2 regions of the Tigheibacillus halophilus genome follow, and region 1 is predicted to be linked to the other one. Evidence: riboswitches for the same ligand, from Rfam matches in the RefSeq annotation. Region 1 holds a riboswitch; the other holds the start of a gene.
What was found. A riboswitch is a leader RNA that binds a small molecule or an ion and turns the genes downstream of it on or off. The one in region 1 is predicted to bind cyclic di-GMP.

Region 1 (4,743 bases):
CGGGTTACGAGTTTTTCAGTAATGCTAAGCATAAAGAAGTAAGATATTTTAATCCGATGATATTAAAACATACAAAGGATGTTATTGGAAAATTGATGCAGAAGGACGGGGAGCCCCACAGGCCTGAGGGCTTTTCGGTTTATTTTTATTCAACAATCGCGCCCGTTTCTTAATCAAAGGTTTTTTTATTTGCCCATCTATAAAGCCATATCAAAGGAATAATAACAACAAACGGCAATCCAATGATTAGAAACAAAAAAGGTATAATATATGCACTTCCGCTAAAAATACCAAAAAAATCATTAATGTCCGTTTCCACACCAGAAAGAACAGCATCAGATACAATCCTAGCTAAAAAGATCATAAAAAAACCAGAAATACTTAGTTTAAGACCGAAATTAAATGCTCTGTACAACATAGAAATTCTCCTTTAATTTAACAGAATTAATCACCTATAAGATTAGCATATTTTACAAAAAAAGTAATTATTTAATTGTAAAAAAAGATGGAGAACAACACTGTTGGGTTTTCAATCAATCTATTTTTCGATAGATTACAGAGAAAAGTTGACACCTCACCTTTTAATATCAGCATGCAGCCGCAGCACCAAGGGCTAATTAATTTCGTGATTTTATCCTGCCAATTAATAAACCCACCGAGATTAGAATAATAATTGCCATTCCTTATTTTTTAATTGTAACAAACAATATATGCTATTGGAAACTGATAATACTTGGACCACAATTACATATAAATAACATTTTATGATAAAATAAATTACGTAATACTCTCGTTATAATAAAGATACTCATATTGAAGGAGATAAAATTTCATGCTTTCAAATATTGGTGTACCTGGGCTTATTTTGATCTTGGTAGTTGCATTAATCGTCTTTGGACCAAGTAAACTTCCGGAGATTGGCAAGTCTGTAGGACAAGCATTATCAGAGTTTAAAAAATCAGCACAGCAAATAATGAGCGATGAGAAAAAAGATAATGACGATAATGATTCAAAAGGCTAATGACAGGAATCAGGAATGGGGAGGGATTAGAATGAAGGAAAACAAACAATTGGATAAACACATCAATGAAAAAGACCAACTTGACAAAAGTGATTCTTTTACAGCTAATTTTTTTGTAATTGCTTTGTTTGCGGGACTTGTTATAGCCGGAATTGTGTTCTCTGGAGTAGCGAGTTAAGGTAGAAGTGAAAGCCCCTACATGAGTGAGGGCTTTTTTACTTTTATTAAACAATTGCGCCCGATAGTTGAAAAGGTCATATTCCAGACATTCCTGCAATTATAACAAAGGTAGTCCAAAGAAAACCACAAATTAATATAATAAATGTCGCTATCCCCAACATTGACAGTCCAAATATTAAATTTCCTTTCACGTTTACTTTCCTAGTAATTGCTACGACTATGAAAACTATACCCATCAACCAAATAAAATAAGTGAAAGCAACTCCAACCCAATACCAAGTCAAATCATTTCCCCAGTATGCCATACTTTGAAATGCACTACTCATTAAAAATACGCCTATTGCACATAACAGCGATAAAAACACAAAAAATTGTTTCGTTTTGATTAAGTTCATCTCATTTCCCCTTTTACTTATGCCATAAAATGGCCCAATTCTTGAATACTGATATGCAGCAAATGCTCCCGATTGTTTAAGATTTTCTTTTACCTGTTGCGAACATCCCAATGATTAAAATAATAATACCTATAACTCCTCCTAGGAAATAAGAAATATAAAAAGCCGAATCTCGTATTAAGCGAATTAAAAATGATCCGCCAAAACCAATGGTCACAATAATACCAATGGTCAATAGCAAACTCTTCATGGTTTCGCCTCCCCATTAAACACTGTTCAATAATCTGCCCTGTTTACGAATTATTAGTATTTAATTTACTGTATATCTTATATACAATGCTGCCAAAAGTAAACTTAATAATGAGATAATAATAGCAACTATTTGGCTGAATGTCTTAATTACTCCTGTCAGATGTAACTTATCATTAATCACATAATTCGCTAATTGAATTAAACCAAACACAATACCACCGAGACCGCCAACGCAAATAAGATCAAAATGACTTGTGATATCGTGAGTTTTCTTAATTTTTTTATGCTACCATCACTAATTGAAAAGCATATATAAGACAATGGAAGTAACAACAAGTACCAACTTGCATAACTAAATGCAATCTAAGAAATCCCAATTACTAAAAGTAGAATCCATCCGATTATGTTAAATGCTTTTCTGTTCATTTTTCCTTTCGACCTTTCCTTTCTAACCCTTATACAATCTAGCCCGTTAATTGAATAACCCTATATCACTTTTATCCTCAATAACTATATTCGACATTTAGCGATGAATTCCTGCATGAATCAAACATTCCACTCCAATGATTATAAATACGCGAAGGATGTTATTGCGGAATTGATGCAGATGCTTGACCACGAACCTTGTCGAGAGAATATCCTTACAAAGCATAGATCTAAAGCATTATAATCAAGCTGGTACATAAAACATTAAAAACAAATCGACTGAAAGGACGTGACTCAAAGTCACAGGTCTAAGGAACACGCTATGATGGCTGGGCTGCAGAATAGGAGTGAACATGCAGAAGTTAGACGCTGAATGGATGGAACTCATTATTACTGCGAAACAATTAGGGTTGAATAAAGAGGGTGTAAGAGAGTTTTTAAAAGAGAAGTTATACAATCACAATGAAGGATAGCCCCCACAGATGTGAAGGCTTGTTCTATTCCATCAATAGCAGAACCGAATAAGCATTTTAACAGAATATAAAAGAACAGCATTACTTTTATTTCTAGGGTATTAGTTTCTTCTATAAAACGGTATCTTTTCGTATTCAAAAACTTTATGTTTTTTTATTTTATATTCGTAGCTTTGTAATTTGTTTTCAGTTCGCAACACAACTCTGCCACCATATTTTTCTCCATGGGGTTCCTTAAAGTTATAGTTACCTTTTACTGATATGATATCTTTATCTTGATAGCCTTTTTCTTCTTTTAGATAGTTTAACATAATGTTTTCTACATCATTAATTTTTTTTGGATTACCATAAAAAATTAGAAGATAACCGCTCCGTATACTGAACACTAAGAGAATAATTGCTAAAATTGCAACTAATGTCTTTTTCATTTTATCACCTGAATTTTTTGTTTGTATCAAGTTAGCTTAAAAGAACTTGTTATAAATCTCCCTTACCAATTAGACCTTTTTTATATACCAATTTAGGCTTCGCGGACGAAAGATATACTCTACTGTTTAAAAAGTTATACGGTGGCCAAATTGTAAGTTTGCCTTCCATAGCAGCTTCTACTGGAAAAATCCCTTGTGTATGTAATGCATAAATTTGCCAAACAAGTTTAGAGCAATACGTGTAATGGTTATCTAATAAATTATTAGTTATTTTATATGGAACTTTCGCACCATCCCATGTTTTAGCAAAAGAAGCTGCATCTCTAGCTGCTTTTACGTTGCCAATTCTCACAACTTTAGTGGTGCTTCGATCTGAGAACCAAGATTTCAAATTATAGATTTTAGGAAAATATCCTGGACCTTTAGTTTCTAGGTATCTATTTTTATCCACCACAATCCCTGCATGTCCTAAAATACCGCTTGATGATGTATCACTTGTCACCAATATATCGCCAGGTTTTGCTTCTGTGCCATTGGGGTAATTATATGCCAATGCAGGGGTAACAAAACATGACAAAAAAACCACACAAAACAAAAGAATTCTTTTTCCCATTATTTTAGACTCCTTCTCTTAATAATATAGATAGATTTTCTGCTCTCCTTTCTGTTTTTCTAGGAACATTATTTTTTCTCACAAATCAAAATATAACATATAAAATAGAAACTGTATATTGGGAAAGTCAATGATGATGGAATCCATCATGAAAAAAATAGTCTAAAAGCACGTATTAGCTCGCTTATTTTTTGCCCTTTGAATGGTGAGCCCTCACTCATGTGAGGGCTATTTTATTTCACTCTTAATTTTTGACCAATCTTTATCAAATTCACGTCGGAAAGTTTATTCCAAGATTTTATCTGTGCTTGTGTGCTGCCATACTTAGCAGCCAGCCCCGACACTGTATCTCCTGACTTTACCACATGATATTTCTTAGCCGTTGCTTTCTTCTTGGGTGAAGATCCGGTTACTTTTATTTTTTGACCAGCGTATATCTTATTTGCATTCTTAATGCCATTTAAGCTGACCAGCTTGTTAACAGTAGTTCCATACTTTTTGGCAATACCGGACAGCGTGTCTCCCGATTTGATTATATAAGTTGATGCTTTGGCAGCAGGTTTTGAAGCTGCTTTCTTTGCTTTCAACTTCAATTTTTGTCCTACCTTGATAACATTTTTATTCTTAATCCTATTCCACTTAACCAGGTTGGCCACACTAACGCCAGACCTTGCAGCTATCTCGCTTAAGGTATCACCAGACTTTACCGTATATGTGGCACCAGTAATTTTATTGCTTACTTGCTTCGAACCGGTTTGTGTTTTAGGTTTGTCTACATGTTGGACAATCTCGCTCCACGCTCCAGGCGCTTTCTTAATATCGTTTCTATCAATGGCAACACCAGCTACAACAATGTCATTTTGGTATTGGTGCATGTGGATGAAACCAGCAATTCTGCCACCACTCCAAGCATAGGTTTGCCAATAATAGTCGCATAAGCCTTTAACAGCTTGGA
Region 2 (4,743 bases), on a different contig from region 1:
AGCAAATGATATTTGAGGGTATATCAAAAATCCTAACATACACAAGTAAATAATAACTCGTAGATAATTCACCTTATCACCCCTTGTATAGTTATTATTCATAAAACAAGGGATTTTTTATGCTATCTTTTAACCAACATAATGGCCTTTTTCTTGAATACATTTGTTGGACAATCGCGCTCCGATTGCGGGAATATGTAATGAATTTATTCTTTGTAGTTTCTTTTTAAAAGTCCCATAAAAATGATGTCATGCCACTTTCCATTTCGATAAAGCTGTTCTTCCAATTTTCCTTCTTCAACAAACCCATGCCTCTGATACAATTTTATTGCCCGATCATTGAAAGAAAACACACGTAGATATACCTTATGCAAATTTAACTCTTTGAAAGCGAAATCCAATAATAGCTTAAATGCCTCCCGTCCATAGCCTTTGCTCCAGTAATCCTTATCTCCTATATCAATAATACATTTTATTCAACATTTGCGCCCGGATATAGTAGATCATTAAAAAGACCTTATTGGTTAGAATAAGACTATATGCTAGAATTAACCACGCTAAAGTAAATTCAATTGAAGGAATTAATAACTATGCACATTGCTATTACTATCTGGGCTGTCGTTGCTTCATGGAAGTTTTGGAATTGGGAGCGTTTTTATCGATATCACACAACAATGTTATACATAGCAACAATGAATTTATTATATCTCTTTTTTACCGCGGGTTATCATTTATGGAAAATGGAATCCGATATTGGACTTCCTGTCCCCATCATAAATATGTTATATACATTTATTGTTTTTCCATGTACGACAATTTTATTTCTATCTCGTTATCCAGAATACTTGAAAGGACAAATTTACCATAATTTGAAATGGATTTTTATTTACATTGGTGCTGAATGGGTTGGTAGTTTGTTTAACCTGATTACTTATGAACATGGGTGGAATTTGGGGTGGTCATTGCTTTTTGTTATCATGATGTTTTTGATGTTTCGTTTACATTATAAGAGACCGCTGTTTGCTTATTTGTTGACGTTTGTATTTACTGTTTTGATAATTTATTACTTCAAAATCCCTTGGAACATTCCAGTGGAGGATCGTTTATGATACAAATCACAAAGACTGTCGATATACAAGATGTCATGAAATCACAAAGAAGCCTGTACGAGACAAATTACGCATACTGGATGGAACATGTACTATTTTCTTTCAATTGGTGGTTTCTAATTATTATCAGTATTGTACCTTGGTTTATTTGGTGGAAATTAGTTGATAAAAAAAGACTGGTGGAGATTTCTTCTGTTGGACTTCTGTCTATGGTCATTGTATTAACTCTAGATTTGATAGGTAGTAGCTTTGTTTTGTGGACGTATGGATTTAATGTAGTGCAAATGATACTTCCGCAGATCACCATTGACCTTACACTATTACCCATTATAAACATGTTTCTTTATCAATTTATTCCCAGATGGAAACCGTATATAGTTGCAACTATTTTTGTTGCATTATTTGGTACTTTTCTTGTTGAACCACTTTTCGTTTGGATGGGCATATACATTCTTCATAGTTGGAAATATGTTTATTCGCTGCCTATTTATATTGCGTTTTCTATTGGTCTGAAATGGGTTTTACAGAAAACGAAAACCTGTCAGAATAATGCCAGACAGTAACCTTAAATAAACGGAAGCCTAACTTATTCCTTTAGGTTGGGCTTTTCATATGCTCCAATCTGGATAACCTTATATCACTTTTACCCTCAATACTATATTCTACATTCAATGGGGAGTTCCTGCATGATTCAAATATTCCACTCCAATGATTATAAAAAATCGAAGGATATCGTTGCGGAATTGATGCAGAATGCTTGACCGCGAACTTTGTCGAAAGAATAGCCTTACAAAGTATAGATTTAAAGCATTATAATCAAGCTAGGTACATAAAACATTATAGGCCAATCTACTGAAAGGTCGTGACGCAAAGTCACAGGTCTAAGGCAAACGCTATGATGGCTGGGCTGCAGAATAGGAGTGAACATGCAGAAGTTAGAAGCTGAATGGATGGAGCTCATTATTACTGCGAAACAATTAGGCTGTTGAAAAAATGGAAGGTAAGGCAAAAAGAAGCATTCCTATCCGATGGAATTCGGGATAAAATCAAATATGTGTTAACGAGGGGAGATCTACGCCCTATACGATTGGCAGCACCAAACGATGGATTGAAAAGTTTCATTAAGAAACATAAGCTAAGGAAGATTACCGTGCACGGACTACGGCATACTCATGCATCAATACTTTTTGAAGCTGGTGCATCAATCAAAGAAGTGTAGGATAGATTGAGCCACAATGAAATAGAAACCACTATGAACGTTTATACACACGTCACTCAATCTGTTGCTACAAAAACAGCAAATACATTCAAAGAATACATGAAAATTAATTAAATATGGTCACGAGCCTATTTTTGAGTAGTAAAAAAGCCCTTTTCAAAAGATGGAATAAGGGCTTCAACTGTTGATATATTAACGTTTTGAGAACTGAGGGAGGTAGTAGAATCAATGGTTACGGGTGATTTTGTATGCTACTTGTATGTTACGCCTACTTATCCACAGATTTTATAAAGCAATTGAAACAAAATTAGGCATACTTTTTTTAAGGATAAGGATATTAACTCAATAGTAAAACTCCATTGACAATTACATGATAGTCATGCAATATCTATTTCATACGCCTTGCTTTTATAGTTATCCTATAAACAAAATTATATTTTTGTATGAATTCTTAGTCCCATTTTCTTTTCAAGTTTTCCTTTTCTGTTCTTTATTTGCCTCAACATTTTATTATCCGTTTTAGGCGAAACATCATCAAAGATTCTTTGTGCATTCTTTGCATATGATATGAAATTCCCATAAGGCTTACGTTCAGCCCCCATGTCTGTGTACAACTGATAAATCCTTTTTCTATAAGGTATTTTTTTTAATCCTTTTTTGTATTGTATACGTCTTGCCCTATTAATTATAATTGAAGCATTCCTATAAAACTTATAAGGACTTTTCCCTCTTATTTTCACTGTGTTACCATCAAACAAAAATCCCAAGTAATCTAAATGTGAGTTTTTTCCAGATATTAAATTAATTATAGTCTCACTGAAATATTCGTAGCTATTAGTCTTTTCATCCTGGATAACGATTTTATTCTTCTCTGCAAAATCAAATATTTGTTGTGTAATCTTATTAAATTTATCATATGAAATTTTCTTGGGTAATACTATTATAAAGTCATCCGAATATCTTCTATATAGTCCATTATACTCCTCGACTATTTTATTCATTTCTAAATCAAATTCGATTGCATACACATTTGCAAATACACCACTAAGCGCAGTCCCCTGCGGTATTCCATATTTATTCTCATTATAGTTCGTCTTTTTTTTACGCTGAAATTTTCGAAACTGATTAACACTTTTAAAATAGCTAAACTGTCCTTTTTTTCTTAAATGGTTATCCGAGCCAAGAATATTGTTTATCTCATCTTTTTCATAGTAGCCGTACTTTGTGATTGACCGAAATATGTTATACCAATCTTTTGTTAATTCATTCCCGCCAAGGACACGAATTAAATTCTTCTTTAGTATTTTATGATCAATTTTATCAAAAAATTTGGTAAAGTCCCCTACTAGAATATACGCCTCTTTATTACTAATTATTGAATTTATAACTTCTGCCGAAAAGTCAATATTTGATTTGTTTCTTTTATTATCTCTGTATGCAGTTGCACATTGATCAATTTTATGATTTTTCATCCAATTATTATATGATTTATAAAGTTCTAGGGTGTAATACTTATATATGTAATTGTCTAGATGACCTGCATACATTATATCTCTGGGCTTTTTCTTAATTGGACGATTTTCTAATTCTGGATTGGGCTCATCAGTAAATCTCTCTGTTTCATCCACATAATGAATAAAAGGTAAAAAACTATGCGTTCTAATGTTTTCACTATTACACACATAGTCTTCTACCTTTTTAAATTCAATTCGTTTATCAAAATGAAGGTATTTCTTTTTCTGGAAATTTCTTTTTATTATTTCTTCATTAAGCATTTTATCGCCTCTTTTTTTGAGCGGAAGGAACCTCAGACCTAGCCTCTGTATTAAAATGTTCCTTCTGCACACCAGCCATAATCATTACACTATTGGCCATTTCTTTTGTGTAATATGCTAAGGGGTATTATAAACTAATCTGGTACAATGTTAATAATAATTCAATTAACCATGATAGGAGTGAATATATGGAAACGTTAATTACATTCTCTCTCCGGTGGATGTTTCAATTATTAATTATTGAAATATCCTCAACGCAACATTTACAGTATTATTGCCATGTGATAATTGAAAGTTTCAAACATTGTATTCTGCTAATCTAGTATTAACAGGCAATTATATAATATCATAGACTTGGGTTTTTTTCATTAAACTACCAATACAAAATAGAAATCAATAATACCTACTTTTTCATTAGCATATCCAATAACAAAACTTAAATAACCCTTTACTTAATCAATTGCTTTGTATATGGTTGCATTTCTTCAATTTCATTCACAATGCGTTTTTGTTCTTCGAGTGGCGGAAGAGGTATTATTGTATCTGCAATATCTCTCATAACCCAATTTTTATTACCTACACCTCTAGTATTTTTCCGAGCTTGCATCTGTACTACAGGTGATTTTATAGCGTAAAGTAA

Region 2: it holds a riboswitch for cyclic di-GMP, as region 1 does, so the genes downstream of both, ACFSMW_RS11180 (hypothetical protein) here and sinI (DNA-binding anti-repressor SinI) in region 1, are expected to answer to the same signal.

Annotation. Positions count from the first base shown of each region.
Region 1 covers NZ_JBHUIZ010000003.1:1,058,467-1,063,209, forward strand. Annotated here, with positions in the region: gene ACFSMW_RS05915 (YhjD family protein) at 1-173, shown strand, start outside; gene ACFSMW_RS05920 (hypothetical protein) at 170-418, opposite strand; gene ACFSMW_RS05925 (twin-arginine translocase TatA/TatE family subunit) at 833-1,021, shown strand; gene ACFSMW_RS05930 (hypothetical protein) at 1,053-1,199, shown strand; gene ACFSMW_RS05935 (hypothetical protein) at 1,276-1,596, opposite strand; gene ACFSMW_RS05940 (hypothetical protein) at 1,673-1,846, opposite strand; cyclic di-GMP riboswitch class I at 2,534-2,616, shown strand; gene sinI (DNA-binding anti-repressor SinI) at 2,628-2,747, shown strand; gene ACFSMW_RS05950 (hypothetical protein) at 2,849-3,175, opposite strand; gene ACFSMW_RS05955 (YiiX/YebB-like N1pC/P60 family cysteine hydrolase) at 3,225-3,788, opposite strand; gene ACFSMW_RS05960 (LysM peptidoglycan-binding domain-containing protein) at 4,022-4,743, opposite strand, start outside.
Region 2 covers NZ_JBHUIZ010000010.1:28,354-33,096, forward strand. Annotated here, with positions in the region: gene ACFSMW_RS11160 (hypothetical protein) at 1-72, opposite strand, end outside; partial or broken gene ACFSMW_RS11165 (GNAT family N-acetyltransferase) at 207-473, opposite strand; gene ACFSMW_RS11170 (CBO0543 family protein) at 591-1,109, shown strand; gene ACFSMW_RS11175 (CBO0543 family protein) at 1,106-1,672, shown strand; cyclic di-GMP riboswitch class I at 1,942-2,024, shown strand; gene ACFSMW_RS11180 (hypothetical protein) at 2,056-2,328, shown strand; gene ACFSMW_RS11185 (reverse transcriptase domain-containing protein) at 2,760-4,103, opposite strand; gene ACFSMW_RS11190 (restriction endonuclease subunit S) at 4,552-4,743, opposite strand, start outside.